One region of the Peribacillus sp. NPDC096448 genome, then DNA from elsewhere that is predicted to be linked to it. Evidence: riboswitches for the same ligand, from Rfam matches in the RefSeq annotation. Region 1 holds a riboswitch; each other region holds the start of a gene.

Region 1 (8,032 bases):
CACGTCGGGATCACTGCTGCCCCTTCCAACCAATAAAACCAAGGAATCCTCCGTAACACTTGCATTTGTTTCCTCCAACCGTTCCACTAAAATGTCAACCATTTTCTCACTGACACCAATCGGCCTTCCGTATTTCAAGTCAACTGCAGGATACCGTTCTTTCATTTTATTCAATATGACTGGAATATCATGTTTTGCATGTACAGCTGTCAGCAATAGAACTGGAATGGCCAATATTCTCGTCGCACCTTTTTGGATGCATCGTTCGTAGGCCTCTTCAATCGTAGGGGTTTCCAATTCCAAGAAGCAATACTCTTGAATGGAATAGGGCTGTGCTTGCATACAAACTTTAATAAAATCAATGGCTTGGGCTGAAGCTTCTTTAACACGGCTGCCATGGCAAATATATAAAATGGCTTCCATTAAAAGGCCTCATTCGCCAACAAATTTTCGGTTTGTTTTCCTTCAAACCATTTGATTTTTTCCCGTAAATTGACGACATCTCCCACGACTATCATGCAAGGGTTCGAAATTTGTTCGTTATTGGCGGTTTCCACTACTTTAGCCAATGTACTGACAACTGTTTTTTGCGTTGTTAATGTACCCCAATGAATAAGGGCTACCGGAGTCTCTGGGCTTTTTCCATGTTCCAAAAGTTTTCCTTGAATATATGGCAGGTTTTTAACACCCATATAAATGGCTAATGTATCGATTCCTTTTGCAAGGGATTTCCACTTGATATTATCCTCTTCATCTTTTTTCCGATGACCGGTAACAATTGCAAATGATGAAGCATGGTCCCTATGTGTAACTGGAATTCCCGCATAGGCTGCAGCAGCGATTCCAGCCGTAATTCCTGGTACGATTTCAAAGCTCACGCCATTTTGGGCAAGGGCTTCCGCTTCCTCACCGCCTCTTCCAAAGACGAATGGATCGCCGCCTTTCAAGCGGGTGACTATTTTTCCCTTTTTTGCATATTTAACGAGGAACCGATTGATGGTATCCTGCTGCAACAAATGATAATCCGGCAGTTTCCCGCAATTAATCAGCTCGACACCGTCTTTTGCATGATTCAAAAGTTCTTTATTGACAAGTCGATCATATAAAATGACATCAGCTTCTTGGATGCATTTTAATCCTTTTAATGTAATTAAATCTGGATCTCCGGGACCGGCTCCTACTAGATATACTTTCCCCATTTTTGCATCCTGCCTTCCCTTAGAGAATTGTTTCGAATTCCGATAAAACGAAACCTGCTCCATTTTTAATTTTCCTTTTTTCATATAGTGAGATGTCATCCACTTCAGGCATTTTCAAATAATGCTTTTCCAGCTCGATATCAACAAGTTCAAACGCCTTTTCATCTGAATCGGCAACAATGATGACATGAATTGGTTTTTCCTTGATAGTGACTTCAAAACGGTATAGATTCATGAAATGCTTACCTTCCCCTATTAAACGGCCACTTCCGCTAATATATCATCAAGTTTACGTTGTAATTCGTCTACCCCTACCCTTTCCACAAAATCGAGGAAGGTTTCGGATAGAAGTTTTGTTTCTTTGAAAAATAGGATCATTTCTTTCAAAACTTGATGGAGCTGTTCAGCTTCCACTTTTCCTTTAAGTTTTTCATTGAACTTCCCGCCCTCATTCAGCGTTCCTCCAACGTATATTTCAAAAGCCTCGACCATCTTTTTATCCTGGTTTTTCATTTTTATGCCTTGCAGCCCTATTTCGGCGATGGCTCTTTGACCGCAATTATTCGGACAGCCGACCATATGCATCCTTACAGGTACATCAAGTTCTATTTCCTTGTCCAGTGATTCAGAAATGGTCCTCATTCGGTTTTTCGTTTCCACGAGCGCCAGGTTGCAATACTCGATGCCTGTACAAGAAACGGAATAACCAATGAATTTCTTTGGTTGATATGGAAATCTTTCGAAGATGGCTTCCTGCTTTAATTCCTCAAGTTTAGCATCCGGCACATTGGGAATGATTAGATTTTGAGAATTACAGTTACGGATTTCACCATTTCCATATTTTTTTGCAAGTTCGGCAAACTCAATCACTTCGTCTGGATTTAGACGACCAACTGGTATGTTGACTCCAACATAGTTCAGACCATCTTGCTTTTGTTTATGGATGCCGTAGAAATACCCTGCATTCCATCCCTTCACCGCACTTTCTCCCTTTTCAGGAAGCGGACCGGTGTATTCCAGCAATTTTTCCTTGAATTGTTCAGGGCCCCAGTCAGCGACAAGGAATTTCAATCGCGAGCGATGACGCTTTTCACGGTACCCAAAGTCGCGGAATATCGTCGTGATGGCGGCCGCCACTTCCACTGTTTTTTCAGGTAAAATGAATAAATCAAGTTCCTCTGCCAGCATCGGGACGGAGGAAAGCCCCCCGCCTACTTTAACATGAAAACCAACTTCCGTTACCCCATCAATTTCTTTAGTGGCTGGATTGAATGAAACACAGTTGATTTCAGCATTTGAAGCATTATGGATATTGGCACTTATGGACATTTTATATTTCCTCGGAAGGTTCGAATAGTCTTCGTTAAGGCGGAAATACTCAAATACATCATAAAGTACCTCGCGTGTATCAAAAAGTTCATCAGGATCGATGCCTGCCAGTGCATTACCGATGATATTACGTGTTATATCACCACAAGCACCAGCCGTAGTCAATCCAACCTTTTCCAAACGACTCAAGATATCCGGGACTTGTTCGATGGTCAGCCAGTGGAATTGAATGGCTTGACGGGTTGTAATGTCATATACATCCCTCCCGTAATCTTTAGCGATGTTAGCTAGAGTTATTTGTTGATCATAAGTCAGGATACCTCCGGGAATAACGACTCGCATCATCCAATAACCAGCTTCTTTAGGCCGTTGCAGGTATAGACCTGCCCATTTGAACATATCCCATTTCTCTTTAGGGATGGAATCAAAACCATTTGCTGCGTAATGTGGAATATCATCAAATATCTTCAAGCCGTCTTTTTCCAATTTCCAGATTTCCGTTTTATTTTTAGCGATTAGTGGATTTTCCGACCAAAATTTTTCGTAAACCATTACATTTCCTCCTTGATTAAATCGCTTTCTTTGCTGTCAAATAGCCGATTACCTGTTCAACGCACTCTTCAATGCTGTATTGGTCGGATTCTAAAATGATTTCCGGTCGTTCAGGTTCTTCGTATGGAGAGTCGATTCCGGTAAAATCTTTAATGATGCCTTTACGGGCCTTGTCATAAAGCCCTTTTGGATCACGCACTTCGCACTCTTCGATCGGACACTTTATGTATACTTCAATAAACTCCCCTTCTTCGAGTAAATCACGTACAATCTGCCGATCTGCCCTGAAAGGTGATATGAAAGCGGTCAATACGAACTGCCCACTATCCACGAATAACTTGGATACCTCACCGATCCTTCTAATATTCTCCGTTCTATCCTCTTCAGAAAAACCTAAATCTTTATTTAAGCCGTGGCGGATATTATCACCATCCAAAACATAACTTCGAATATTCCGATTGTATAACTCTTTAGCGACCGCGTTTGCAATCGTTGATTTTCCGGACCCCGATAGTCCTGTAAACCATAGAACCGTGCTTTCATGCCCGTTCTGCTTCCGTCGGTGCTCCTTGGTCAATGACGTCTCATGCCATGTGACATTCGTACTTTTACTCATTTGATAATCCCCCTCTTCATGTGACCCTTCCATTTATGTCCAATCAGTTATAAACTTCATTTTTTTTAAGACCTTCGATCAACACCTCGATGACTTCCTTACGGCTAAAGGTTGCTGGAGGAATTTCTCCATTACGCAACATTTCCCTTACCTTCGTTCCAGACAGGATGACATGGTCTTCCTTGCCATGCGGACAAGTTTTAGCGGAAGCCATATTGCCACATGCTTTACAGTAAAAACTATGTTCAAAGAATAATAGCGTGATTCCTAACTCATCTGCGTTAAAATTCCCGAAGATTTTTTGAGCATCGTATGTGCCATAATAATCGCCCACACCCGCATGATCACGTCCGACGATAAAATGGGTGCAACCATAATTTTTACGGACCATCGCATGGAAAATGGCTTCTCTAGGTCCTGCATAACGCATGGCAGCAGGGAAAACTGCAAGGGAGACGCGATCCTTAGGATAATATTTATCAAGCAGCACTTTATAGCTTTCCATTCTTACATCTGCCGGAATGTCATCTGATTTAGTGGCACCAACGAGAGGATTTAAGAATAAGCCGTCGACGATCTCCAATGCTGTCTTTTGAATATATTCATGTGCACGGTGAACAGGGTTCCTCGTTTGGAAACCGACAACCGTTTCCCATCCTTTTTCAGCGAAAGCCTTCCTTGTCTCGACTGGGTCCAAATAATGAGCTTGAAATAGCGGACGCTCTATTCTCTTGATCAACTTTATTTCCCCGCCGACATATACATCCCCGCGGTTATATAAATTTTTCACTCCAGGATGCTTCTCATCATCTGTTTGATATACCAATGTAGCTTCCAATTGCTTATCTGGAGTGTAAATATCGGAAACGGAGAGAACCCCGTATGTTTCACCTTCATGGGTTAATGTTACTTCTTCACCTATAGTGAGGCTTTCTGCAGTTTCTTCGGTCAAAGGCAGCGTAATCGGGATGCTCCATACATGTCCGCTGCTAAGCCTCATATCCTTTACCACTGTATCATAGTCACTTTTTGTAAAGAATCCTTTAATCGGGCTGTAGGCACCAGTGCCTATCAATTCAAGATCGCTTAAAGCAATTTCATCGATTTCGATTGACTTCGTTATTTTACTAAAATCATATTTTGGTTCCCAAAGATCGATTAATGTTCCTCCGTGCGGTATACTGATTGTCATGCTAATTTCCCCCTATGGTATCTATTTATTTAAGATAAATGCAATCCGCATTCCGTTTTTTGAGCTCCTTGCCAACGGCCTGACCGTAAATCATCTGCATTGAAGGCAGGTGCAGTACACGTTTTACATCCAATGCTCGGATATCCATTATCATGCAGAACATTATATGGAAGTCCATTTTTGTGGGCATAGCGCCAAACATCTTTCCATGTCCAATGTATGAGTGGGCATATTTTAACTGATTTGAACTTATTATCCTTATTGATATACTCGGTCTTAGCCCTTGTTTCGGATTGCTCCCTCCGCAGTCCCGAAAGCCAGGCTGTTGCTGTTGAAAGCACATCAGTTAGCGGAATGATTTTACGGATGTTACAGCACTTATTGGAATCTCTAAGCCATAATTCATCCCCATATTCCGCCGCTTGTTCCTCAAGCGTCAAGTCAGGTTTCTTCATTTCGATCAAAAGCTTCGGATATCGCTTCTTCACTTCCTCGATCAATTGGTAAGTTTCCTCAAAATGAACATCTGTATCAAGGAAAACTATTTTTGCCGAAGGATTGACCTTCGCCAATAAATCCGTAAGCACGATGCCTTCAATACCAAAACTGCAAGCATAAATCAGTTTGTCTCCGTAATGGTCATTCGCCCATTGCAGAACTTCCAAAGCACCTTTTGTCTCACTGCCTTCAGGAAATACAGGGAAGTCCCCTGTATTGAAATTTTCATAGTTTATTAATGCAGCCAACTTTGTAGCCCCCTCTAAAAACTTGCTGTATCAGGTTAGAGTAACTGTTGATCAATTCCCGTTGTAATATTCCCCGGGTTATTTGAATCTAGGAAAAAGAGACGAATCTAACCAATACTCTCTTTATATCAGTTAAACCCGCCTCTAGTTTTTCTAGTCAGCAGATACCTTATTTAATTCTTAGTTTTTCATTTCTTTCCATTTGAATGATTTTACCATCCTGGACAATAAGTGTAATGGATCCATATTTCATTGAATTAAGCATTTCTTGAAGTCGTTCAAAAATTTCTTCAAGCTGATTCTCTTTATCCAAACCAGTTCCTCCTTTAAGAAAATCCGCGAATTTTTTATTTTAAATTTCTTAGATTTATATAATTCCATACAACCTTACATTGTTATGGTCTGCCTAAAATTTTCACAAAAAACAAAAATCTTTCCATGATGGAAAGATCGCAAGGTAAATATCTTTACCTTATCTTCCAAAATGATCAACATTTTGTTGGAGGTAGCACCTTGCATCCATCATGCAGGTTGCTGGACTTCAAAGGGCCAATTCCCTCCGTCGCTCTGGATAAGTTTTATTATTTTAAATATTAACATATATTTAATCCTTGTCAATGGAGTTTTCTTATAAAATAACTTGGTTTAATATTATGGATGAACTGTTATTTTTATACACACTATTCAATTTATGATTTTATGTTCATATAAATACGAAAATAGACTCGTCTTTTTAGATAAAGTCTCCAAAAAAATGAGTCTATTTTCATTAATAGGCCTATTATTGACTCGTGTTATTCTAAAAAAAATATCTAGGGTTCAGTCTTTTTATAGAAGGAATTAATTTATTTAAGTCATTAATTTCTTAACTGTATCGCTTCTACAAATTCTTGAACCTGACTCTGGACGCGATCAATTAAATGCAAATCATTGATCGGGTTTTCTGGATTCTGTTTATCTATTTCCTTATCAACAAAATAAATCCCCTGCAGCGGCTCGCCTTTTAATATTGAAATTAATGGTTTAAGCGCATAGTCAATCGCCAATAGATGCCTGTTACTTCCACCAATCATGATTGGCAGCACCGGCTTACCCTTAAAAGCACCTTCTGGCAGCAAATCAATCAAGGCTTTCAATACACCTGTATAAGAAGCCTTATAAACCGGTGAACCTATAATGACTCCTCTGGCTGCTTGAATTCTCTCTGAAAGCTTTGAGATATCCTCGCTATTATATTTCCCTTGGAATAAATCATCTGCTGTGAAATCCGTAATCGAGAAATAAGCTGTAGTAAATCCTGCATTTTCGACTAATGATTGAATATGTTTTAGTGAAATGTCCGTTCTTGATGGAATAGCCGGACTTCCTGATAAAATCACGATATCGCTCATTTGATACCCTCCAATGTTACATGATTTCCAGATAAAATTTTCTTAAAGCATTTCGTGAAGTATACATTTATCGTAATTGTCTGAAAAATATAAGTCAAATCTTACACTCTGGACATCTACTCTTAATGAAAAAAGAAACGGTCATATTTACGGCTTGATGCTCATGCCCTTAAATATGACCGTTTCATTATGTATGATTCTGTTTCCCATGAATACCATATACCAAAAGTTGAGCAATGCTCTTAATTCGTTCAGAAGTAAAATATGGCTCCTTTTTTTGTTGATGGATCTCATAATGTGTAGATAAAGCCAATGTGAAAGAAATGATCCCTACATTAAATAAAATAATATCAGAGATATATTGTATCTCTCCGCTATCTATTCTCTTCTGTATTTCAATATGCCTGGCATTTGGCTTGAAAATCTGATCTACATATTGCTTTGAAATATCTTGATCGAATTGTGTTTCCCTAAATAATATCGAAAACTGTTCTTTATTTTCAAGAATTTTTTTTATCATGGTGGTAACATGATTCTCCACTAGATCATCCGTGGATAGATGGCTAGCCCCATCTTCGGATTCATCTTTTTCATTAGGGGTAATTGTAGCCAAAAGCAAATCTTTTTTGCTGTCAAAGTATTTGTAAATAGTAGCTTCGGAAACATTGCATGCAGAGGCAATTTCATTCGTTCTTGTCATGTCAAAACCTTTAGTGGCAAAAAGAGTCCGGGCTACATTTATGATTCGTTCTTTGGTTTGCTGCCCTTTTTTCAAAAATATCAACCTTCTTTTATAAAGATAAGACCGGTTTCACCCATCTATTTCCCATGATATATCGCTGGTATCAATCGGTCAATATTACCTTTGATCTATTAGAATTCAATATTCCCATATATCATAAATAGAAAACATCGTCTGGTTGGGACGATGTTTTCTATTTATGAATATCACTTAAAAGATGCATAGCCATCATCGACCATGACTACACTTCCATTGATCGCATCCG
Region 2 (8,032 bases), on a different contig from region 1:
TCCTGAAGCGGAATATACTTCAATACAGCGCCTTTTTCTTTGGCAAGCTGCTGCCACGGAATGATATTACTGTGATGCTCCATGTAAGAGATGACGATTTCGTCACCCTCTTTAATATTTGCACCACCGTAACTTCTTGCTACAGTATTTAAAGCAGTCGTTGTGCCTCTGGTAAAGATGATTTCTTCTGTAGAAGAAGCATTAATGAATTTACGTACCTTTTCACGTGCACCTTCATACGCATCCGTAGCTTTTGTTCCTAGTGTATGCACCCCGCGGTGAACATTCGAGTTGTATCCGCGGTAATATTGCTCAATCGCTTCAATCACTGCAGCCGGTTTTTGAGAGGTTGCAGCACTATCTAAATAAACTAATGGCTGACCATTGACTTCTTGATCTAATATTGGAAAAAGCTTACGAATTTCGTATGGGTTCATTACTGTACTTTCCTTTCAATGACCGCTACTAATTGTTTTTTGACTCCCTCAATTGGAAGTTCGTTAACAACAGGGGCCAAGAATCCGTGAATGACAAGTCTTTCTGCTTCTTTCTTTGTAATACCACGGCTCATTAAATAATACAGTTGAAGCGGGTCGACACGGCCGACGGAAGCGGCGTGACCAGCCGTTACATCATCTTCATCAATCAGGAGGATCGGGTTGGCGTCTCCGCGTGCTTTCTCACTTAACATCAAAACTCGTGACTCTTGTTCGGCATTGGCCTTTGTAGCACCATACTCTATTTTCCCAATTCCATTAAAGATGGAGGATGCTGCGTCTTTCATGACACCATGCTTAAGGATATAACCCTCAGAGCGTTTGCCATAATGAATGATGGCTGTCGTGAAGTTCTGTTTTTGTTCCCCGCGTCCGACTACAACGGTTTTTGTATCACCGTGAGAGCCATCGCCCATTAGATATGTTGTATTATCCGAAATCGTATTTCCGTCGTTCATCAGGCCAAGCGCCCACTCAATACGCGCGTCACGTCCTGCCACTCCACGGCGGTTAACATATGTCGTGAAACCTTTTGAAAGGGTATCGACCGCACCGTATTCGACTTTGGCATTCGCATTTGCAAACACTTCAGTTACGATGTTGGCAACCCCTTCGTTGGAATCAACGGTTGAGAAATAGTTCTCTACATATGTGACAGAGCTATTATCTTCAGCTACGATCAAGACATGGTTGAAAAGTGTAGTATCTGGATTATCCAATAGGAATACCGATTGAATCGGCTCTTTGATTTCTACATTTTTCGGAACATAAAGGAATGCTCCCCCATTAACCAATGCAGCATGAAGTGCCGTTAAACGATGTTCATCTATTTTAACGCCGTCTTTCATGAAATATTTTTGCACGAGCTCAGCATGGTCACGAGCCGCTGATAAAATATCCGTAAAAATGACGCCTTGCTCTTTCACATTTGCTGACAGATTGATATGTGCCGGCGTATTATTGCGTTGAATGTATAAGTTTTCATTTTCTTCAACGATGGATTTAATTTCTTCCGGAAGCTCCTCTAAAGAGGTAAAAGCTTCACTCTCAACCGTATGAGTTTGGAAAGAAGTAAAATTCCATTTATCGATTTTCGTTTTATCCGGCTTTGGCATCGGGAGCTTTTCTAATTCAGAAAACGCTTGAATCCGAAGCTCGGATAGCCAAGCTGGATCATTATTTTTAGTTGAATAGGAGCTTATATCCTCTTGTTCAAACGGTAATTTCGTTTCTGTAGTCATTGCAAATCCTCCTACTTACGCTTCTTCGCCAACAGTTTCGTCTTCAATGCCCAATTCTTGTTTAATCCAGTCATAACCTTCCGCTTCCAAGCGGGCAGCAAGTTCAGGACCGCCTGATTTCACGACACGACCTTGCATCATTACATGTACAAAATCAGGAGTGATATAATTTAATAGACGTTGGTAGTGAGTGATGATCAAGCATCCAAAGTCTTCTCCGCGCATTTCGTTGATTCCTTTTGAAACGACTTTAAGTGCATCGATATCTAGACCTGAATCAATCTCATCCAAGATTGCAATTTTAGGTTGGATCATCATTAATTGAAGAATCTCGTTGCGCTTTTTCTCTCCGCCTGAGAAACCTTCATTCAAATAGCGTTGCGCCATATCTTCATCCATTTCAAGGAATTCCATTTTTTGGTCCATTTGACGGATGAATTTCATCAATGAAATTTCGTCGCCTTCTTCACGGCGTGCGTTAATGGAAGAACGTAAGAAGTCTGCATTTGTAACACCGCTGATTTCACTTGGATATTGCATAGCTAGGAATAGACCGACACGAGCGCGCTCGTCTACTTCCATTTCCAATACATCTTCACCATCGAATGTGATGCTTCCGCTAGTTACTTCATATTTAGGGTGACCCATGATCGCTGATGATAAAGTGGATTTACCAGTTCCATTTGGTCCCATGATCGCATGGATTTCTCCACCTTTAACTTCAAGGTTTACCCCTTTTAAAATCTCTTTGCCTTCAATTGATACGTGAAGATCTTTAACCGTTAATGTAGAAGCTGACATAATAATACCTCCGTGAACTAATTCCAATTTTATTACCAGAAAGTAAAGATTACTTTCATTAATTTACGTAAAAGCATTCTCACTTTATTCTCATTCCAATTTTATAACAAATCCAATTTGGAATCAACTAAATAGATAGGGGTTTCCACTTCGGCCATATTAAAAACCTGCCCCTATTCTTACAATACTAACAGATATGGCCTGTTTACTGCATATTCATACTTATTTTAGCTTTTGTTAAAATTATCTTATTATTCGGCAAATCCTTGTCCTTATTATTATATGTTCAAAGAATTCGATTGCAAGGTATGAACGTTCCGCTTTAAAAAGAAAAAAATCGGACTGTCAGGTATTATGTAAGTTCATCCAATAAGGAAACCCCTTATTTTATGGACCACTTTCCATTTTACCTCTACAGACCGATCTTTTAAAGAACTCTTTTATATGCTTAGCCGTGAATTTTGCGTTGTAGGTCCTGGACCATTTTGTTGCACTTTACATGTTCCCTATCCCGTTCTTTCTCAACCTCGATACGGAGGTCTAAGTTTCTACTGTACTCACTGTAGCCAATCCCATGTGAAGACTGCATCGCCTTTTCCATTTCGCTTGTTACATTTAAATCCAGAGTATTGATAGTGAACCATCCTTTCAAATTTACGTATCATTTCATTATCTTCATTATCTCTATACCCTTTACTTTTTCTGTTAAACATGAAACGAATTAAATTAGGCCGCAGGCTGTAAACAAACTGGATGATTAATGAGTTTGTCTACAGTTTTTTAGGTTTTTAGGTTTTCAAAATTTGAACGTTACTTTCCACTTCAGGCACTCGGTTTCCGGGGGCGGTCCGCCCTCGGCGCTTTTCCCGCAGGAGTCTCGTACCCTCCGTTCCAATCCACTAAGACTAAACAATCAGATATAATCACTTTCACCTAAGGTTTCCATGATAAAGTGCCTCACTTCTCCATGTTTGGAAGCTGAACGAACAAACCAGCTTGCCTATTCATTTATGCGGCAGCAGACCGTAACGGATTTGTGTTGGGACGATAGTAATACCCGGAAATACTCATGATACTCGTTTTCTTAAGAGCCTTTGGTTGAACAAATGATTAAGAAAGTTGGAAAACCTGAAGCTGTTGACACAGATGCAACTAACAAAACACCAGCTTTACTCTATAAACGTCCTCGAACAAAAGAAAGATTCTTCCGCAACCATGGCTATGTGGAATATGAGCGTTTAGGTTGTTATCTCTGCCCATCGGCACTCAACAACAAATAAAGAGGGCTATCGAGAGTACAAACGCTTTAACTGCTTCAAATCCAATAAAAAATCAAAAAGGTTTCGGAATGAGACCATTCCGAAACCTTTTTCCCTTACAAAACTGTGGCCTGAATTAAATCAGGTCGCCATTCTTGAATTATTTATCCGCCGGTACAACTGCACCTTTGTATTCTTTAAGAATGAAATCTTGGATGTCTTTAGAATGCAATACTTCTACAAGCGCTTTTATCGCTTCTTTATTTTCGTCACCTTTGTTTACGGCAATGACATTCACATATGGTGATTCCGAATCTTCAATCGCAATCGAATCTTCAAGCGGATTCAAACCGGCGTCAATTGCATAGTTGGAATTGATCAAGACTGCATCGCCTTCGCCGCTCTCATAAATTTTAGGAAGCAGGGCCGCTTCATAATCGGCATCGAATTTAAGGTTTTTCTTATTTTCAACGATGTCTTTAGTTGTAGCCGTCGTTTTATCGATGCCTTCTTTCAAAGTGATCAGGCCATTCTTTTCCAAAAGGGATAAAGCGCGTCCATGATCAGCAACAGAGCTGCTCATAATAATTGTTGCGCCTTCCGGAAGTTTATCAATGCTTTTATATTTTTGTGAATATAGAGCAATCGGCTCGATATGGATTCCGCCAGCATTGACGAAATCATATCCATTTTCTTTAATTTGCGACTCTAAGTAAGGAATGTGCTGAAAGTAGTTAGCATCCAATTCCTTATCATTCAACGCCTTATTCGGTAAAACATAGTCCTGGAACGTTTCGATTTCCAATTCGATTCCTTTTTCTTTAAGAAGCGGCTTAGCTTCCTCAAGGATTTCAGCATGCGGAACATTGGATGCCCCTACAACTATTTTCTTCGATTCTTTTTCCGTATTGCTGCCGCTTTTATCCTTTTCACTTCCACAAGCAGCCAAAGCGATGGATAACACTAAAATTAATGCAAATCCTAAAAACTTTTTCATCCTATTCATCTCCCTTTATCTTTTGTCCAATTTAGATGTAATCACATCTCCAATAATTTGAATTATGAAGACGATAATTAGAATAACGATCGTCGCTACAAGCGTAACGTCATTTTGATTTCTTTGATAACCCTCCAAATAGGCTAGATTACCAAGCCCGCCTGCACCGATGACCCCGGCCATTGCGGTATATCCAACCAATGCAATCGATGTTACCGTAATCCCGGAAATAATGGCAGGCATCGACTCTGGAAGCAGGACCTTCCAAATGATCGTGCTCGTTTTTGCCCCCATCGATTTAGCGGCTTCAATTACACCTTTATCGATTTCACGAAGGCCGATTTCAACCATACGCGCATAAAATGGGGCCGCACCGATAATAAGTGCGGGCAGTGCAGCGTTCTGTCCGATCATGGAACCGACAAGCGCTTTAGTGAAAGGAATGAGCAGCACGATCAAAATAAGAAATGGAATGGAACGGAATATATTGACGACAGCACTCATGATCCCGTTGACAGCCCGGTTTTCCCACATATTACCCTTCCCTGTCAGGAAAAGGATCAATCCTAATATTATGCCTATAAAAAAGGTTGCCACTACAGAGACGCTTGTCATGTAAAGCGTTTCCCTCGTAGCTTCAATAATGTCTTCCCAATCAACATTCGGCAATAATTCTTCAAGCATGAGTAATCACCTCCACGCCTACCTGCTGTGCTTTAATGAATTCGATTGCGCGGAGCATTTCATCCTCTTTGCCATCTAAATGGATAAACAATGTTCCATATGAACCGCTTCTTGTTTGGGATATCTTACCTTGAACGATATTGACATCCAACTCGAAGTTACGTACAAGCTTGGTGATCAATGGGCTTTCTGCATGATCGCCTACAAAGGTCAATTGAATCACTTTGCCTGCAGGATAGCGTTCGAGCAAATGGTCCATCGTTTCTTTCGTTTCTTCTGGTTCCGTTACCTGTTGCACGAAACGCTTCGTCATTTGTTCTTTAGGATTCTTGAAAACATCCAGGACAGGTCCCTGTTCAACAACTTGCCCGCTTTCCATCACGGCGACGCGATGGCAGATTTTACGAATCACATGCATTTCATGTGTTATCAAGACGATCGTCAATCCCAGGCGCTGATTGATGTCAACAAGCAATTCCAGTATGGAGTCGGTAGTCTGCGGATCCAAGGCAGAAGTCGCTTCATCACAAAGCAGCACTTTAGGGTCATTTGCCAGAGCCCTGGCAATTCCCACCCTTTGCTTTTGCCCCCCGCTTAATTGTGAAGGATAGGCCTTTTCCCTGCCTTCCAGTCCGACTAACTTGATCAATTCGTTCACACGCTTGGTTCGTTCAGTTTTAGAAACTCCTGCAATTTCCAATGGGAAAGAAATATTTTCCTGAACGGTCCTTGACCATAATAGATTGAAATGTTGGAAAATCATGCTGATTTCTTGACGGGCCTTACGGAGCTGAGCCCCTTTAATTTTTGAAATTTCCTTCTCAGCCACCACAACGGATCCCTCTGTCGGTGTTTCCAATCCATTGAGCATTCTGATCAAAGTACTTTTCCCCGCTCCACTGTAACCGATGATACCGAAAATCTCGCCTTTATTTATTTCAACATTCACATTATTTACAGCCTTGATCGTCTCACTGTTTCCTTTTCCTGTTCGGAAAAGCTTACTGACTTTCGTCAATGTAATCATTAATCCTCACCTCTTTTATCCAATAAAACCTATGAACTTAGTTGATTTCTCTACATTATTAGTCTGTTTCTCATATCATGCAAAGGTTTTCCCCATAAAAATAGAAAAAACCTTTCTGCATGAGCAGAAAGGCAGGTGAAGAAACAGGCCTTCCTCTCATCTTCCAAAGTGATTAAACTTTGTGTGAATTGGCACCTTTCCAAGGAAATCTCCTTGTCGGTTGCCGGGTTTCATCGGGCACATCCCTCCACCTCTCTTGATAAGAGCTAATATATAGAATATTTGTACAACATTAAGTTCTTTAGTATGGTGAAATTTTATCATAGATAAAAAAGGAGCGCAATGTATATTATTTCTAGTACAACAATGAACAGGAACTTTGCTTAAACCGTCTTGGAAGTCAAGGAGACGATATTCGTCGCCTTTTCAATTGCCTGCTCCAAATCTTCTATTAAATCCTCTACATTTTCAATCCCAATGGATAAACGGACTTGGTCGGCACGCACACCCGCTTTTGCAAGACCTGCCTCATTCAATTGTTGATGGGTCGTACTGGCTGGGTGGATGATCAAGCTCTTCGCATCCCCTACATTCGCCACATGGGACCATAATTCCACCGAATTGATAAGTTTTGCCCCAGCTTCGCGATTACCTTGTATCCCAAATGTGACGACAGATCCAGCTCCCTTTGGCAAATATTTATCCGCAAGGGCTTTATCGGGATGATCCTCATCACCGGGATGTGAAACCCAAGTCACGGCAGGATGGTTTTTTAAATATTTAATGACAGACTTGGTGTTTGATAGATGCTCTTTCATCCTAACATGGAGCGTTTCAAGTCCAAGCGTAAACTGGAATGCACTTTGGGCACTTAGCGCAGGGCCCAAATCACGGAGTAACTGGACTCGGGCTTTCGTTATGAATGCGGCAGGTCCAACTGCCTCGGCGTATACCAGATTGTCGTAACTTGGGTCAGGCTCCGTGAAGCCAGGGTAGTTTGGCGAGTTCCAATCGAATTCCCCTCCATCCACGATGACACCGCCTAGCGTCGTTCCATTTCCAAGAAGCCATTTTGTAGCGGAATGGATGACGATATCCGCTCCAAAATCAATTGGTCTGCAAAGATACGGTGTCGCGAAGGTATTATCAATGATTAAAGGTATGCCGGCTTCATGGGCGATTTCCGCTACCGCTTCAATATCAAGCACCCTCAAACTTGGATTTCCGATCGTTTCAGCAAAAATGGCTTTAGTTCTTGGCGTAATCGCCCTTTTGAAATTTTCAGGGTCATCTGGAGAAACGAATTTCACTTTTATCCCATATTTAGGAAGAGTATTTTCAAAAAGGTTATACGTACCGCCATATAAGGTAGAGGCTGAAACAATCTCATCCCCTGAAGCGGCAATATTCAGGATTGAAAGTGAGATGGCCGCCATCCCGCTTGCCGTTGCCAATCCGCCGATACCGCCTTCCAGTAAGGCCATTCTTTCCTCAAAAACGCTGACCGTGGGATTATGAAGCCGTGT
Region 3 (8,032 bases), 310 kb from region 1:
GTTCTTTTGCAAAGGAGACGGTTTCATCAAAGAAACTTTCAGTGGCAGAAGCGCCTGTGGGATTATTCGGATAATTCAAGAACATCATTTTGGCTTTATCAAGAACTTCTTTATGTATGTCATCGTATTTCGGAAGAAAATCATTTTCTTCTGTCAAGGGCATCAGTTCGGTCTTTGCCTGGGCTAAAACAACACCGGAAAGATAATCCGGATAGCCGGGATCTGGAACAAGGATCGTATCACCTGGATTCAATAAACACTGCGGCAGTTCGACAAGACCCGCCTTTCCCCCGAAGAGAATCGCCACTTCACTATTCGGATCCAGCTTGACACCGTATTCTCGTTCATAAAAGACGGCAGCAGCATCTTTTAAATATTGATGTCCCCGGAATGGCGAATATTTATGATTAGTCGTTTTTTCAGCTGCAGACTGCAAACTTTTGACGATATGTTCCGGCGTCGGCTGATCAGGGTTTCCCTGGCCTAAATTAATGACATCATGTCCTTGCTCCGTGATCGCATTGACTTTTGCGACCAGTGAAGCAAAAAACTGCTTGGGCAGGTCCTGAAGCAGTCCGGATTTTTCGAATTGCACCATTTATACACCTTCTCTGAAATTTCTTGAAATTCTAGTCACAAATGATATATGTTTATCGTAGTCTTGTAAAGCATTTTTTACATGTGGGGGTTTTAAACGATGAAGTGGAAAATAGCTTGTATTCAAATGGATATAGCCTTCGGTCAACCAGATATCAATTTTCAGGTTGCAGAACAATGGATGGAAAAAGCAGCTCGGTCCGAACCCGATATCGTCATATTACCAGAGCTTTGGACAACCGGATACGATTTGACCAGGCTGAATGAGATTGCAGACCAAGAGGCAGAAAAAACGATTGAATTTCTTAAAACACAGGCACAGAAACACCGGATTCACATCATCGGCGGTTCCATTGCGAAAAAAACAAGCAAGGGAATCTATAACACCATGCTCATCATCGATAAACACGGAAAGCTCATTAAAGAATATGATAAGCTTCACTTATTTCAATTAATGGATGAACACCATTTCCTGCAGCCAGGTGAAAAAGATGGTTTATTTACTCTTGATGAAAAAATATGTGCCGGGTTCGTTTGTTATGACATTCGTTTCCCTGAATGGCAGCGAGCCCATACCGTTCAAGGCGCGGAAGTTCTATTCGTTACGGCTGAATGGCCAAAGCCGAGACTCGATCACTGGAGAGCCTTATTGATAAGCCGTGCCATCGAGAACCAAGCCTATGTTGTAGCCGTTAATCGTACAGGTTCGGATATCAATAATATATTTGCGGGTCATTCCTTGATTATTGATCCATGGGGGAATATCGTAAGTGAAGCCGGAGAAGGAAACGAACTATTGACAGGCACCTTGGACTTCAACAAAGTTACGGAAGCACGTAACAAAATACCTGTATTCGAAGATCGCCGTCCAGACTTTTATTAATTTACCCATTGACAAACTATTTAAAAAGTTGATATTATTTTCCCGAAGATTAAAATTTCAGAAAACATTTACTCTTATCAAGAGCAGGCTGAGGGATAAAGGCCCTATGAAGCCCAGCAACCGACTGTAATACCATTGTGAAATGGGGCGGATCCTCCGCCGGATTATTAAATCCACAGAGCACGGTGCTAATTCCACCAGAATTCATTTTCTGGAAGATAAGAGGTCCGAAGCCAAAACTTCTGCCTCTTTCTATATGAAAGAGGCTTTTTTATTCTTATTTTGAATCTGGAGGGGAAAAGAATGACTCAAAACCATTCAAATTTTAAGAGATTGACAAACGAAACAGCTATAACCCTTGCAAAAAAACTTGGGTTGGTCAATGCGGATGCAAGTTTGAAATGTAATGAAATCGGCGATGGAAACTTAAATTATGTTTTTCATATTACAGACACGGTCACAAACAAAGGACTAATAATCAAACAAGCGGTCCCTTATGCCAAGGTACTTGGTGAAAGCTGGCCGCTGACACTGAAAAGGGCAGCCATTGAAGCGAATGCGCTGATTCATTTCAGAAGTTATTGCCCCGAATTCGTACCGCAAGTCTATTATTCGGATGAACAGCTTGCCATCACAGTAATGGAGGATTTATCGCACTTGAAAATCGTTAGAACAGGATTGATCCATGGCGATTCATATCCATTGCTTTCACAGCATATTGGTGAGTATGTTGCGAAGACGGCATTTTATACATCCGATTATCATTTAGAACCCTCTGCGAAAAAGGAGGTGGCCCGACATTTCACGAATCCCGAACTCTGCAAAATCACTGAGGTCTTTATTTTCACGGATCCATTTTTTGAGGAACTCCCGGGAGATTTCGAGGTGGAATTGACAGGTGCCGCCCAAAAAATATGGAATGATCAAGAAGTGATACTTGAGGTCGCCAAACTGAAACAAAGCTTTGAAACCGAGCAGGAAGCCTTGCTTCATGGAGATTTACATACTGGAAGTATATTTGCAAGTGAAACCGAAACAAAGGTTATTGATCCGGAATTCGCTTTTTATGGGCCAGTTGGTTTTGACCTTGGTCAATACACCGCCAACCTTCTCTTTCAGGCAGTAACACGAAATGGCGTCGGAAGGGAAGAGATTTTCACGCTCCTTCATGAATTTTGGAATGCCTTTGAAGAAACTTACACCGAATTATGGGAAGGCCAAAATAAAAGCCCATTTCGCCATGTGAAAGGTTATCTGCCTTATTTACTGACAAAATTCAAAAAAGATGCATTCGGTTTTGCAGGCTGCGAACTGATTCGGCGAACCATTGGCCTTTCCCATGTAGCCGATTTAAACGTCATTGAAGATAAAGAAACAAGGATCGCTGCCAAAACGGCAACATTGGAAATTGGTTCTTTTTTAATTAAAAAACGGGAGGAATTGGATGTTCCAACTATAATTGAAGCGTTGAAGCAACGTACACTGCCATCTTACTCAACCATTTAAAAGGAGACCTGCACATGACTACACTAGCACCCTTACCATATTCGGTACAATGGGATGATACCCATATTACATTATTAAATCAACAAGCCCTTCCTTCCATAACTGAGTTTATTGAACTTCATTCTGTTAATGATGTATATGACAGCATTTTGACATTAAAAGTTCGCGGTGCCCCAGCAATTGGACTGACGGCAGCATTTGGTGTTGCACTTGGTGCCAAACAGGAAACAACCGCTGAATTAGGGGAATTCAAGAAAAACGTAACGAGGCATATTGAAAAACTCGCATCTTCCCGGCCAACTGCAGTCAACCTTTTTTGGGCGTTAAGGAGGATGGAGAACACCTTGCAGGCTGCGCAAAGCATTTCAACTGCCAAGGAAGCACTTGTATCGGAGGCTAAAGCCATCTTTGCTGAAGATGAAGAAATGTGCAGGAAAATCGGGGAACATGGTTTATCCCTATTCACTAGAGGAGATTCCATTCTTACGCATTGCAATGCTGGGGGAATCGCCACAGCTCGGTATGGCACAGCCTTGGCTCCCTTCCACCTGGCTAAAGAAAGGGACTTTCCGCTAAAAGTGTATGCATGTGAAACCAGGCCTGTCCTGCAAGGGGCGCGTTTGACGGCTTGGGAATTGATGCAAGCGGGGGTTGATGTCACCTTAATTTCTGATAATATGGCTGCCCATACAATTCACCAGAAACGAATAAATGGAATTATCGTCGGGGCCGACAGGATTGCGGCCAATGGGGATACAGCAAATAAAATCGGGACATTGGGATTGGCCATATTAGCCAAGCACTTTGGTATCCCCTTTTATGTAGCCGCACCATCAAGCACATTCGACCTTTCTATCGAATCCGGCACATCCATCCCGATCGAAGAGCGGAATGAAGCTGAAATCACCTTCATTCAAGGTATAAGGATCGCTCCGGAAAACGTGAAGACTTTCAATCCAGCCTTTGATGTTACACCGAATCACCTAATTACAAGCATCATTACCGAAAACGGAATCATAACACCTGATTTCTTCAAAAACATTCCGCATTTTGTTAATTGATTCAGGTTCCTTTATTGGTGATAAAAAACGAGAAGGATTTCGTATCCCTCTCGTTTTTTAAATAATTATTCTTGCGAGGTCTATAATACAATAATTAAATCCGAACACTTTCGATAATAAAATGGACTTCCAAAATTCTTGTTATTTTGCAAAGAACTCCTGAAGTGCTTTTTTATTTTCAGTGCAGTCCATTTCCAAAACGGCTCCGGACTGGGGATATATTTCATCTTTAAAGCTTCCTTCCACTGGAACCCTTAAGGTTTCGACGGTGTCCGGGGTATGGAAGACGGCTTTTGGACCCATTTCTATTATTGTTTTCAGACCAATATCTGTATCCAAGTACGAGAGCCCTTGTTCTATGATACCAGGAAGGGCTGCCATCCCTTCGAAGGATGAGATTTGATTTATAAACGCTGTTTTTAATTGAACCATAACTTCTTGTTGACGCTCTACCCTTCCAAAATCACTTTCATCGTCATGTCTAAAACGGACATATTTCAATATTTCCTCACCGTGTAGAACATTTTTACCGACGCTTGCTTGGATGCTCATATCATCAATGATTTCCTGATCCACATTCACCGCCACCCCCTCAGGGGCAAGTAAATCGACCATCTTCACAAATCCCTGGAAGTCGATTACCGCTACATGATCGACCTTGACATCAAAGTTTTCCTGTATGGTTTTCTTGAGCAATTCCCGTCCACCATAATAATAAGCAGCATTTATTTTGTTATATCCTGATTTATTCCCGGGGATTTTCACATAACTATCACGCATAATGGAAGCCAGCTTCAGTTTCTCCTGCTCAGGAAAGTATTTTGCCAGGATAATCGCATCTGACCGAGATTTTTGCTCTCCCCTTGTGTCAACACCTATTAACAGAAATGTTTTCTCGCTTTCCTGGTTCTCTTCATTGATTAGTTTTTTTTCCGTACCTTCATTTCCATTTTGTTTGGGTAAAGGGGCATATGTACAGCCTGCCAGAATCAAGATCAAGAGATATATGAACAATACCTTTTCTTTCATTACCTCACCTCATTGGAAAATTACCCCTATTCTCTGCCTAATGTTGGAATCCTATGCATGAAAACGACAAAAAAGCCTGCCAACGAAATTCGCTGACAGGCTTTTCGGTCAAAATCATTTATTGATTTCTTTCTTTAATACTTCCACTGCCTTTTTCACTTGTGTGTCGTTCTTAAGGATTTTCTCGCGGATGACCTGCATCAATTTAACGGTAGTATCATCCTTAATGGTGCCGGTTTCTTTAATTTTTTGTTCCCTTTGGAATGCTATGACAGCATTCGTGGTTGCTTCATCAAAGAATCCATCTACCTTACCTGGATCATGGCCTGCTTCCTTCAGCATCTCTTCAGCCGCTTTCACTTCACTCGAAGAATCGGATGCTTTCAATTCCTTATCGGGCGAAATGTACGGAAGGCTCGCATAATCAGGAAGCTTCACAGTAATATCCGGCTTGATCCCTTTTTTATGAATCCAATTGCCTTCAGGAGTCAACCATTTAGCTGCCGTATATTTGAAGTTAGATCCATCTTTGAAGTCTTGGGCAGTCTGCACTGTCCCTTTCCCAAATGACTTGACACCGATCAATGGAATGTCCGCAGATTCACTGACAGCCGCTGCAACGATTTCAGAAGCACTGGCACTTCCATCATCAATCAACACGACTACCGGGATTTTCAGTTCTCCATCATTCTCCGATTTATATACTTCTTTTTTCCCGCTGCGATCCTCAACTTGAAGGACCACTTTCCCATTAGGTATGAACAGACTTGCCATTTCTATTGCTTGTTCAAGCAGTCCCCCCGGGTTTCCCCGCAAATCCAATACGAGACCCTTCATGTCCTTCTTGGACATTTCCTCAAGCGCCGTTTTCAGCTCTTGGACTGTATGTTCGGAAAAACTGGTCACTTGAATTTTTGCAACTCCATCATCAAGCATTTCCGCATAAACCGTCTCAATCGGAATTGTGTCCCGTTTAATGGTCAGCTCAATCGGTTCCGACTCACCAGCTCTTGAAATGGATAGATCCACTTTCGTACCCTTCTCGCCCCTGATTTTCAGGACAGCTTCAGAAGAGCTCAGTCCTTCAACACTTTTACCATCCACACTTAATATAATGTCATTCGGTTTTACCCCAGCTTTTTCTGCCGGGGACCCTTTTATTGGTGAGACCACCATTATTTGTCCATCCTGCTCCTGAATCTCAGCACCGATTCCTTCAAAAGATGAAGAGATGCTCTCATGGAAACTCGACGCTTCCTTTTTATCCATATAAGCAGAGTACGGATCATCCAATGATTCGATCATTCCATTAATTGCCCCGTCCACCAGCTTTTCTTCATCAATCTCTTCATAATAGTTATCTTTTATCGTATCGTATGTAGAATACAGCTTTTCAAATTCCGATTGCTTATCCGGTGCTAATGACTCTACTTTTTCATCTCCAAAGGTCAAGGCTATTGTAGTAATCCCTGCAGTTAGAAATATGACTAAGAAAATCCCCATAATGAACGTAAACTTCTTTATTTTAATGAATTTCCCTGCCTCTTTTGGCTGTTTTTGATTTTCTTCTTCCACTGAAGCCTCACCACTTTCATTCTTCATGACGATATAAACGATTTCATTCCTATTTTATCAGCTTTCAAGCCAATCGAAAAATAATAGTTATCAAAAATAACAACTTATGACCATATGTATTTTTTTAGCAAACTTCAAATCAGGGAAAATGGTCCAAGGAAAACAGGCATCTCCTGACATTACAAAAATGCGGATACCATGGAACAAATGAGCCTGTATCCAACTGCCATTATACAGCATCACTTATTCCTGGTCACCCGCCTGTCAATTACATCCAATTATCAGTCCTGGATAGCTGCTTCCAATGCCACTTCAACCATTTCGTTGAAAGTTGACTGGCGCTCATCCGACGACGTCTCCTCACCGGTTAAAATGTGATCGGAAATGGTCAATACAGATAAAGCTTGGCGGCCAAATTTAGCAGCAAGCGTGTAAAGGGCAGCTGATTCCATTTCTATCGCAAGGATTTGGTATTTTGCCCATTTTTCCAATTCACTATTATCGTTATAAAACTGATCGGCCGTAAATACATTACCGACCTTCAATTGCAAGCCCTTAGCCGTGCCGACGTCATAAGCTTTTCTAAGTAATTCGAAATCCGCGGTCGGGGCAAAGTCCACCCCGCCGAAAGTCATGCGGTTCATTTGGGAATCGGTGGAAGCACTCATTGCAAGGATCACATCCCTGACTTTTACATCTTTTTGAATCGCTCCTGCAGTTCCAACACGAATCAGCTTCTGGACATTATAGCTATTCATCAATTCATTCACGTAAATCGAAATGGATGGGACACCCATGCCTGTACCTTGTACAGAAATTCGTTTTCCTTTATATGTCCCTGTATATCCAAACATGTTACGAACTTCATTATAAAGTTTAGCATCCTCTAAAAATGTTTCAGCAATATATTTTGCACGCAACGGGTCCCCAGGAAGTAAGACCGTTTCCGCAATTTCATTATCTTTTGCACCAATATGTACGCTCATACGACTATGTCCTCCTTAACTTGTGGTTGAAATGATATTCAAAAACTACTATACCATATCAACCACAAGTTAGGAAAATCGAACCTTATCTGGAACTTGAAAAAATGAAAAGCAGGAAAAAGACTTTTGGCACCCTTCCTAAATCGCAAACAAAACGGCGGTGGTCCGCCGTCTTTTTTTAAATGGTTAATGAAATTAAGGGAAAGGAAGCTGCTAACCGTCTTATGACAGGTTACTCTTCGACTTCTTCATCAATTATGCATTTTTCAAGAAGATATTCGAATGTGATGTCAGCAAGATCTTCAACTTCAGCTTCTGTTGGAAGATAGCCCCGTCTTATCAATTCTTGAAAAAAGAATTCCGCTATCTCTTCTGTATCAATAAAAACCTCAATT
Region 4 (8,032 bases), 190 kb from region 1:
TGACATATTAGGTAAAACTCCGGCTGGCAGGTTTGGCGATGAAGATGATTTGAAGGGTGCCGCCGTATTTTTAGCCTCACAGGCTTCTGACTATATGGTGGGTCATATTATGATCATTGACGGGGGAATATCGGCATTAGTGTAAACGAAGAAGAAAGGAAGGAAGGAATATATGACGGAAAAATCCAATTTTTATAAAGGGCTTAAATTACTAGGCACACAAAAAGAGCAGCAGCTGAATAGTAAAATTCAAAATCTGCTGAATAATCGCGAATTAATTGAAAGAGTGAGCGATAATGCACAAATGCAGGTTCCAAGCATAAATAGGCTGCAGGAAGCCTCAGAAAGAATGTCCATCATCATGAATTACCCAACAAAAAGAGATGTGGCGAGTTTAGCGAAATTAGTCATCCAACTAGAAGAAAAAATTGATAGGTTGGAAGAGTTGGTTTCTACACTTGTTGAGGATAAGGGGCGGAATGCCGGGGGTAAATCTTCAAGTCGCAATATCGGCAATGTCAATTCATCCCGCAGTATGAAAAAGAAATCAAGGTTGGCATCCAATGAAATGGAAGGGAGTAAAAAAAGGATATCTGATTTTATGAATAACTCCTTATTGTTAAGCTCACAGTTGCCTGAGTTCGATTCAGTTGGACAGGGGAATTCAAATGTCTAAGCGGAAAGTGCCGAAAAATCAATCTGAATCCAAAACTAAATGGCAACATTTATTGGATATTCCCAATCAGCCAATGCCTGAAATGGGACTGACGCCGAAAATAGCGGTGTGGAAAAAAAACAAATCAACGCTTTGGTTTTATCCGTCAGCACAAAAAAAATATGATGTACCGGTTTTTCTTATATATTCACTAATCAATACTCCGTTGATTCTTGATTTGTCCCCAGGGAATAGTTTAATAGAATCTTTTGTAAATGAAGGTTTTGATGTATATTTGCTTGATTTTGGAAGCCCCGGATTTGAAGATGGTGAAATATCGATCGAAGATTATATCGTCGATTATATTCAAAAAGGAGTGCAGCGTGCATTACGCCACGCTGGAGCATCAGAAATTACAGTGATGGGGTTTTGCCTCGGCGGTACAATAGCCGCAATATATGCTGCCATTGCAGACGAGCCGATCAAGAATTTGATTCTTTCCGTGACCCCGGTGGATTTCAGTGCCTCAGAATTTTTTGATCAATGGCAAAAAGCGTTGAAAGAAGGAACAGCGGATTTTGACGAGACAATAGATATTTATCAAACGATACCAGCCAGTGCAGTTAAATATGGAATCCGGTTAATTACATCCCCCGTCTATATATCACCCTATTTATCTTTATTGAATCAAGCGGATGATGAGAAATACGTTCAAAATTGGCGTCGCTTCAATGCTTGGGCTAATGGGCATGTACCTTTATCAGGAGCAGCCGCAAAACAAATAACCAAGGATTTATTGATAAAAAATAGCTTGGTTAATGGTGGTTTTAAGGTAAGGGGAAAAAAGGCGAAGCTATCGAAAATTGATGCGAGTGTTTTGGTCATAGCAAGTAAGTATGATCGACTGGTCCCACAGGAAATGATATATCCGGTAATGGAGCATTTAACATGTAAGGATAAGACATATAGCCTACTGAAAAGTGGACATGCTGCTAAACAATATTCCGGTATACTCCCATATTATTTGAAGGAATGGCTGCCAGGGCGTTCTTCACCAATACAATAAAGATTACTAGGGGGATGTGAAATGTACGTGTTGAAAGCCAGTGAAGATATAAAAATCATGCCGGTTATAGAGAATATAGGCTTTGCGTCATTGATATTTTCAAAATTTTTTGCAACATTTCCGGATTACTAAGGCCAAATAAATGAAAGGGCTGGCTCGTTATGTAGAGCCAGCCCCTATTGCATCAATGATAATAGTTCACACGTTCTTCAAGTGGTGAGAAGTCTTTATCGCCAGGTTCTGCAGTGGGTTTTCCAAAGGGCATCTGGGCGATGAGTTTCCAATCGCGTGATATATCCCATGTCTTTCTCACTTCGTCATCGATTAAAGGATTATAATGCTGAAGGCTCGCACCGAATCCCTCAATTTCCAAGGAAGTCCATACCACAAATTGTAAAATGGCAGACGATTGGCTCGACCAAATCTGAAAATTTTCGGCATACGTTTTGTATTTTTCTTGGAGCCTATTTATTATGGCCTGGTCTTCAAAGAATAAAACCGTTCCATACCCATTTATAAATGACCTCATTTTTTCTTCCGTTTTTTTAAAATCTTTGTCACCGACAGCTTTTCTTAATGTTTCTTTCGTGATATGCCATAATTGGTCGTGGCTTTGACCAGTTAATACAATCACTCTTGCACTTTGGGAGTTGAAAGCGGAAGGGGAGTATTGAACGGCATGATCGATAACTTCTTTAATCCTTTTATCAGGAACAACATGTTCCTTGCTAAGGGAATAATAAGAGCGTCTATCTTCAATTGCGCTAAAAAAATCTTTAACCATATCTCACACCTCCATTCTTATACCGATTTATTTTGACCTGAATTTTTTATTTTATAATAAGTGAATCCGGGTGAAATTATTTGAATGAAAATGGTTGACAATTTTATCCCTGTCGTTTATCTTTAAATCAAGATATTTGCATTAAAAGCATTATGTTAGGTTAAATACCTTGAATTCGAGATATTATTTGCGGATTATTTCATCTCCTTAAGGGGAGATTTATAAAGATAGGAGTGGTACGGATGGAATTAAAAGGATTACATCATGTTTCGGCGATTACAGCAAAAGCGGGAAATAACTTTGAATTCTACACAAAAGTCTTAGGAATGCGATTAATCAAAAAAACGGTGAATCAAGATGATGTTCGTGTGTATCACTTATTTTATGGAGATCGAATTGGTTCACCGGGAACGGAATTGACGTTTTTTGAAATTCCAAATGCTGCCCGCACTCATGAGGGAAACAATAGCATTTCAGAAATTTCTTTAAGGGTGAGGGATGATGAAGCGCTAGGATATTGGGAAAAACGGTTTGTGGAATTCAATATTGAGCATGATGAAATATCGAGCCGTTTTGAAAGAAAGGTGCTTTCTTTTAAAGATCCTGAAGGGCAGAGGCTTCTTCTGGTTTCCGATCAGGATAATAACGGCGTTCAAGGAGGATTTCCGTGGGATGGCAGCCCAGTACCGAAAGAGTTTTCCATCCTTGGATTAGGGCCAGTAAAACTTACAGTACCCAATATTGCACAAACAGAAAGTGTTCTTATCGAGATATTGGGGTTCAGGAAATCAGGCACATACCCATCGACAATCAGGGGGCAAAATCCTATAGTCGTTTATGAGACGGGTGAGGGGGGGACAGGAGCGGAACTCCATATTGAAGAAAGGAATGACATACCTCGGGAAAGGTTGGGGAGAGGTGGAGTACACCATGTTGCCTTCCGGGTGGATACTGAAGAAGAATTGAGAAAATGGGTAGAAAAAATTAGTGAATCGAAATTCGTGAACTCGGGATATGTGGACCGCTTTTATTTCCGTTCACTCTATTTTAGGGAGCCGAATGGCATATTATTTGAACTAGCTACTGATGGACCTGGTTTTGAAGTGGATGAAGCTGAGCAGCACCTAGGTGAGAACCTTGCTCTGCCACCTTTTTTGGAATCGAAAAGAAAGGATATTGAAGCGAATTTAAAACCACTGAATACAAAGTCAACTAATTAATTAACCGGAAAGGAAGTAATCGGCATGCAAAAGCAAAATGCAGGAATACATCATATAACCGCAATTGTAGGCAACCCTCAAGAGAATGTGGATTTTTATGCTGGAGTATTGGGAATGCGTATGGTGAAAAAAACCGTTAATTTTGATGATCCAGGTACCTACCATTTATATTTCGGAGATGAATCCGGTTCACCGGGCACAATCATCACTTTCTTTCCTTGGCCTGAGGCATACCGAGGGACAATTGGCTCCGGACAAGTGGGGATTACAACATATGCCGTTCCGGAGGGATCAATTGGCTTCTGGGAAAAGCGTTTGGATAAGTTTAACATAGACTTTGAAAAGGTTTCACGTTTCGGTGAGGAATATCTGGAATTCCAAGACCCACATGGTTTGCAACTTGAACTGGTTGAGCGTAAAGAAGGTAAAAATAGCGAGTGGTCATTCGGCGGTGTACCAGCTGATAAGGCGGTCAAGGGATTCGGCGGTGCTGTATTATTGACGTCAAAACCGATCAAAACGATGGAACTATTAGTGGAAGTGATGGGCCTGCAAAAGATTGGGGAAGAGGGAGATTTCATTCGCTTCAAATCCACATCGGATATCGGAAATTTGATCGATGTTAAAAAAACGGTTTTACCAAACGGTAAAATCGGAGTGGGAACTGTCCATCACATTGCATGGCGTGCAAGCGATAATGAAGATCATAAAGAATGGAGGGAGCATATCGGTAACCATGGCTATGGTGTGACACCCTTCACAGACCGTCAATACTTCGATGCCATTTATTTCAGGGAAGATGGAGGCATACTCTTTGAAGTTGCCACAGATCCACCTGGCTTTGCTCATGATGAAACGAAGGAAACGATGGGCAGTAAATTAATGCTGCCGCCATGGTTGGAAGAAAAACGGGAAGTTATGGAAAAAACGTTACTGCCGGCAGTGCCGAGAGTACTAGAGGAGGATAAATGATGAAACATATTTTTCAAAAAGGAAGTAATCCAGAAGCTCCGTTACTATTGCTTTTACATGGCACTGGAGGAACGGAAACAGATCTCTTGCCATTATCGGAAATGGTTTCACCTGGTTCATCCATATTGAGCGTACGGGGAAATGTACTTGAAAACGGAATGCCTCGTTATTTCCGACGGTTAGCTGAAGGGGTTTTTGATGAAGAGGATTTGATCTTCCGAACGAAGGAACTTTATGACTTCTTGGAATTGGCGTCCGGAAAATATGACTTCGACCGTGACAGAGTGGTGGCATTAGGTTATTCCAATGGTGCAAATATAGCGGCAAGTTTGCTGTTCCATTACGAGGGGGCATTACAAGGAGCGATTCTTCATCATCCAATGGTTCCTAGACGAGGGATCGCTTTGCCTTCCCTCTCGGATATTCCTGTATTTATTGCTGCAGGAAAAAACGATCCGATTTGCCCGGCAGCAGAAACTAATGAACTTAATCAACTTTTACTGCAAGCTGGCGCTACAGTTGAAGTTCAGTGGGAAAATCACGGTCATCAGTTAACACGTTCAGAGGTTGAGGCAGCAGGTTCCTGGTTTCAAAAGAAATTTTTATAAGAATGAGAGGGAATGAAGATGATTTCTGTTAATCCTGAAAGTCTGACTGAACGGGATAATTATAAGTTTTTGACTGGAAGCATTATACCTAGACCTATTGCGCTGGTTACGACACAATCCGAAACCGGTACGATCAATATAGCGCCGTTCAGCTTTTTTAACATAGTTAGTTCAAACCCTCCGATGATTTCCATTTCTGTTCAACGGAAAAAAGGAGTTTTAAAGGATACAGCCCGTAATGCAATTCAAACAGGTGAATTCGTTGTTCATATCACTGATGAAAATAATGTTGCTGATGCAAATCGAACGGCAAAGGAACTCCCATCTGACGAAAGTGAATTGGGTCTTACTAATTTCACGCCGACTGTTAGTGATAAGGTATCCGTACCAGGGTTGCTAGAAGCGAAGGTACGTTTTGAATGTATATTAGAGCAATCGATACCATTGGCAGGTTCCAAGAATGAACCTGGTTGTGATTTACTGATAGGGAAAATAGTCTGCTATCATATAGAGCAAGATATTTACCATAATGGCCGAATTGATCAGAATGGGCTAAAACCTGTAGCAAGATTAGCAGGTCATACCTATACAAAACTAGGGGAATTATTTGAAATAGAACGTCCTTAAGGAAAAAGATAAAAATGGCGACATCTTATAAGATGTTGTCATTTTTTTAAAAACCAACATGATCCCGGTTAGCTTTATTTGCAATTTTTATTACGCGAAAGTTCCAAAAATAAGCAATCATTTTAATATTAATGACGCAGGCGCCATGAACATTAGTAATTAAATGGAAGTCTTTACATTACGAAACAAAACTTGACAATTTTTTTATAGATTGATAAAGTTATAAAAAAATAATTTCTTATCCAGAGAGGTGGAGGGACTGGCCCTATGAAACCTCAGCAGCAGGTCCACAAAGACACTGTGCTAATTCCAGGGGGTGAAACCTTGATAGATAAGACCGTACGTGTTTATTTGTCAGTAACGCACTCTTTTTTAGAGTGCGTTTTCGTTTTTTCTGGATGCAAGATTAAGGAGAGTAAGAATGGAGAACAAAAGGAAGCATGATTTTCAAAGGCAAATGCAAGCACGGCATATAATAATGCTATCGCTTGGCGGGGTGATTGGTACTGGTTTATTCTTAAGTTCGGGTTATACGATTCACCAGGCTGGTCCGTTTGGCACCATCCTTTCGTATCTGATTGGTGCATTAGTGGTTTATCTTGTCATGCTATGTCTAGGTGAACTGTCAGTGCATATGCCCGAGACAGGTGCGTTTCATAGTTACGCAGCCAAATACATCGGACCAGGGACAGGGTATACAGTAGCCTGGTTGTATTGGCTAACCTGGACTGTTGCACTAGGTTCGGAATTCACGGCTGCAGGATTGTTGATGCAGAGATGGTTTCCATCAATCAGTGTCTGGATATGGAGTGCTCTATTTGCCATTTTGGTCTTGGCATTAAATGCATGGACCGTTAAGTTTTTCGCTGAATCCGAATTCTGGTTTGCGTCTATAAAGGTATTCGCTATCGTAATATTTATTATTCTGGGAGCTGCGGCAATGGTAGGTTTTATTCCAATAATTAACGCACAATCAGCTCCGTTATTTTCCAATTTTACAAGTGCTGGTTTATTTCCAAATGGTGCCTTTGCCATTCTAATGACGATGCTCGCGGTGAATTTTGCATTTTCTGGAACTGAATTAATCGGAATTGCAGCTGGGGAAACTGTGAATCCAGAAAAAACGGTACCAAAGGCAATCCGTATGACATTATGGAGATTGATTATCTTTTTTGTAGGAACCATCGTTGTATTATCCGCATTATTGCCTGTTTCGGATGCAAGCGTATTAGAGAGCCCCTTTGTTGCCGTTCTAGAACGAATTGGAGTGCCATATGCAGCGGATATTATGAACTTTGTTATATTGACGGCCATTTTGTCCGCTGCAAACTCAGGACTATATGCCTCATCCAGGATGCTTTGGTCACTTGCAGATAAGAAAACTATTTCCCCAATATTTGCAAAATTGACAAAACGGGGTGTTCCGTTGAATGCAGTCCTTTTCAGTATGTTGGGCGGTGTATTAGCACTTTTCTCGAGTATTATTGCGCCGGATACTGTATACATAGTGCTTGTATCCATTTCTGGACTAGCTGTGGTTATAGTTTGGATGAGTATTAGCGCGGCACAGTTCCTATTTCGCAGACGATATATAAACGAAGGAAACTCAATTAATGATTTGGCTTATCATACACCATTATATCCATTCGTACCAATCGTTTCATTTATGCTATGTCTTGCTTCATGCATAGGAATTGCATTTGATCCTACACAAAGAATTGCACTATATTGTGGCATTCCGTTTATTTTGTTTTGCTATGGAAGTTATTATCTGACACAAACCATAAAGAAAAGAGGAGTAGACCATGAAGAATAAAATTAACCCAATTGAAGCAATTTTACGAGGTCATTCAGTCATGATTTTGGACGGGGCTTTAGCTACAGAGCTTGAAAGGCATGGGTGTGATTTGGACGATCCCCTGTGGTCTGCACGAGTATTACTTGAAAATCCAGAAGTGATTTACCAGGTTCACTCTGACTACTTTCGAGCTGGTGCTGACTGTGCGATAACGGCAAGCTACCAAGCAACAGTTGAAGGTTTCGCCCTCCGCGGAATACAAGAAAAAGAGGCATTGGATCTAATCCGGAAAACGGTTTTAC

What was found. A riboswitch is a leader RNA that binds a small molecule or an ion and turns the genes downstream of it on or off. The one in region 1 is predicted to bind S-adenosylmethionine.
Region 2: linked by a shared signal. The riboswitch ahead of ACIQ0C_RS12400 (methionine ABC transporter ATP-binding protein) and the one ahead of ACIQ0C_RS05615 (YezD family protein) in region 1 are both predicted to bind S-adenosylmethionine.
Region 3: linked by a shared signal. The riboswitch ahead of mtnK (S-methyl-5-thioribose kinase) and the one ahead of ACIQ0C_RS05615 (YezD family protein) in region 1 are both predicted to bind S-adenosylmethionine.
Region 4: linked by a shared signal. The riboswitch ahead of mmuP (S-methylmethionine permease) and the one ahead of ACIQ0C_RS05615 (YezD family protein) in region 1 are both predicted to bind S-adenosylmethionine.

The regions. Positions count from the first base shown of each region.
Region 1 is NZ_JBIWEU010000002.1:365,237-373,268, reverse strand. Features, by position in the region: gene ACIQ0C_RS05650 (sirohydrochlorin chelatase) at 1-423, opposite strand, end outside; gene cobA (uroporphyrinogen-III C-methyltransferase) at 423-1,199, opposite strand; gene ACIQ0C_RS05640 (DUF3906 family protein) at 1,219-1,434, opposite strand; gene ACIQ0C_RS05635 (nitrite/sulfite reductase) at 1,455-3,080, opposite strand; gene cysC (adenylyl-sulfate kinase) at 3,097-3,696, opposite strand; gene sat (sulfate adenylyltransferase) at 3,740-4,888, opposite strand; gene ACIQ0C_RS05620 (phosphoadenylyl-sulfate reductase) at 4,918-5,634, opposite strand; gene ACIQ0C_RS05615 (YezD family protein) at 5,804-5,947, opposite strand; SAM riboswitch class I at 6,104-6,212, opposite strand; gene ssuE (NADPH-dependent FMN reductase) at 6,492-7,025, opposite strand; gene ACIQ0C_RS05605 (TetR/AcrR family transcriptional regulator) at 7,213-7,800, opposite strand; gene ACIQ0C_RS05600 (SDR family NAD(P)-dependent oxidoreductase) at 7,974-8,032, opposite strand, start outside.
Region 2 is NZ_JBIWEU010000006.1:133,324-141,355, reverse strand. Features, by position in the region: gene ACIQ0C_RS12430 (cysteine desulfurase) at 1-437, opposite strand, end outside; gene sufD (Fe-S cluster assembly protein SufD) at 437-1,738, opposite strand; gene sufC (Fe-S cluster assembly ATPase SufC) at 1,754-2,539, opposite strand; gene ACIQ0C_RS27260 (YuzK family famiily protein) at 2,988-3,128, opposite strand; gene ACIQ0C_RS12415 (hypothetical protein) at 3,646-3,819, shown strand; gene ACIQ0C_RS12410 (MetQ/NlpA family ABC transporter substrate-binding protein) at 3,959-4,795, opposite strand; gene ACIQ0C_RS12405 (methionine ABC transporter permease) at 4,811-5,479, opposite strand; gene ACIQ0C_RS12400 (methionine ABC transporter ATP-binding protein) at 5,472-6,506, opposite strand; SAM riboswitch class I at 6,660-6,772, opposite strand; gene ACIQ0C_RS12395 (O-acetylhomoserine aminocarboxypropyltransferase/cysteine synthase family protein) at 6,890-8,032, opposite strand, start outside.
Region 3 is NZ_JBIWEU010000002.1:54,631-62,662, reverse strand. Features, by position in the region: gene ACIQ0C_RS04215 (pyridoxal phosphate-dependent aminotransferase) at 1-598, opposite strand, end outside; gene ACIQ0C_RS04210 (carbon-nitrogen family hydrolase) at 698-1,480, shown strand; SAM riboswitch class I at 1,552-1,705, shown strand; gene mtnK (S-methyl-5-thioribose kinase) at 1,784-2,986, shown strand; gene mtnA (S-methyl-5-thioribose-1-phosphate isomerase) at 3,001-4,047, shown strand; gene ACIQ0C_RS04195 (LCP family protein) at 4,189-5,076, opposite strand; gene ACIQ0C_RS04190 (lmo1851 family serine protease) at 5,191-6,651, opposite strand; gene deoD (purine-nucleoside phosphorylase) at 6,933-7,637, opposite strand; gene ACIQ0C_RS04180 (YozD family protein) at 7,870-8,032, opposite strand, start outside.
Region 4 is NZ_JBIWEU010000002.1:178,601-186,632, forward strand. Features, by position in the region: gene ACIQ0C_RS04775 (SDR family oxidoreductase) at 1-145, shown strand, start outside; gene ACIQ0C_RS04780 (hypothetical protein) at 173-676, shown strand; gene ACIQ0C_RS04785 (alpha/beta fold hydrolase) at 669-1,721, shown strand; gene ACIQ0C_RS04790 (nitroreductase family protein) at 1,906-2,505, opposite strand; gene ACIQ0C_RS04795 (ring-cleaving dioxygenase) at 2,748-3,725, shown strand; gene ACIQ0C_RS04800 (ring-cleaving dioxygenase) at 3,750-4,697, shown strand; gene ACIQ0C_RS04805 (alpha/beta hydrolase) at 4,697-5,305, shown strand; gene ACIQ0C_RS04810 (flavin reductase family protein) at 5,324-5,932, shown strand; SAM riboswitch class I at 6,168-6,270, shown strand; gene mmuP (S-methylmethionine permease) at 6,354-7,748, shown strand; gene mmuM (homocysteine S-methyltransferase) at 7,738-8,032, shown strand, end outside.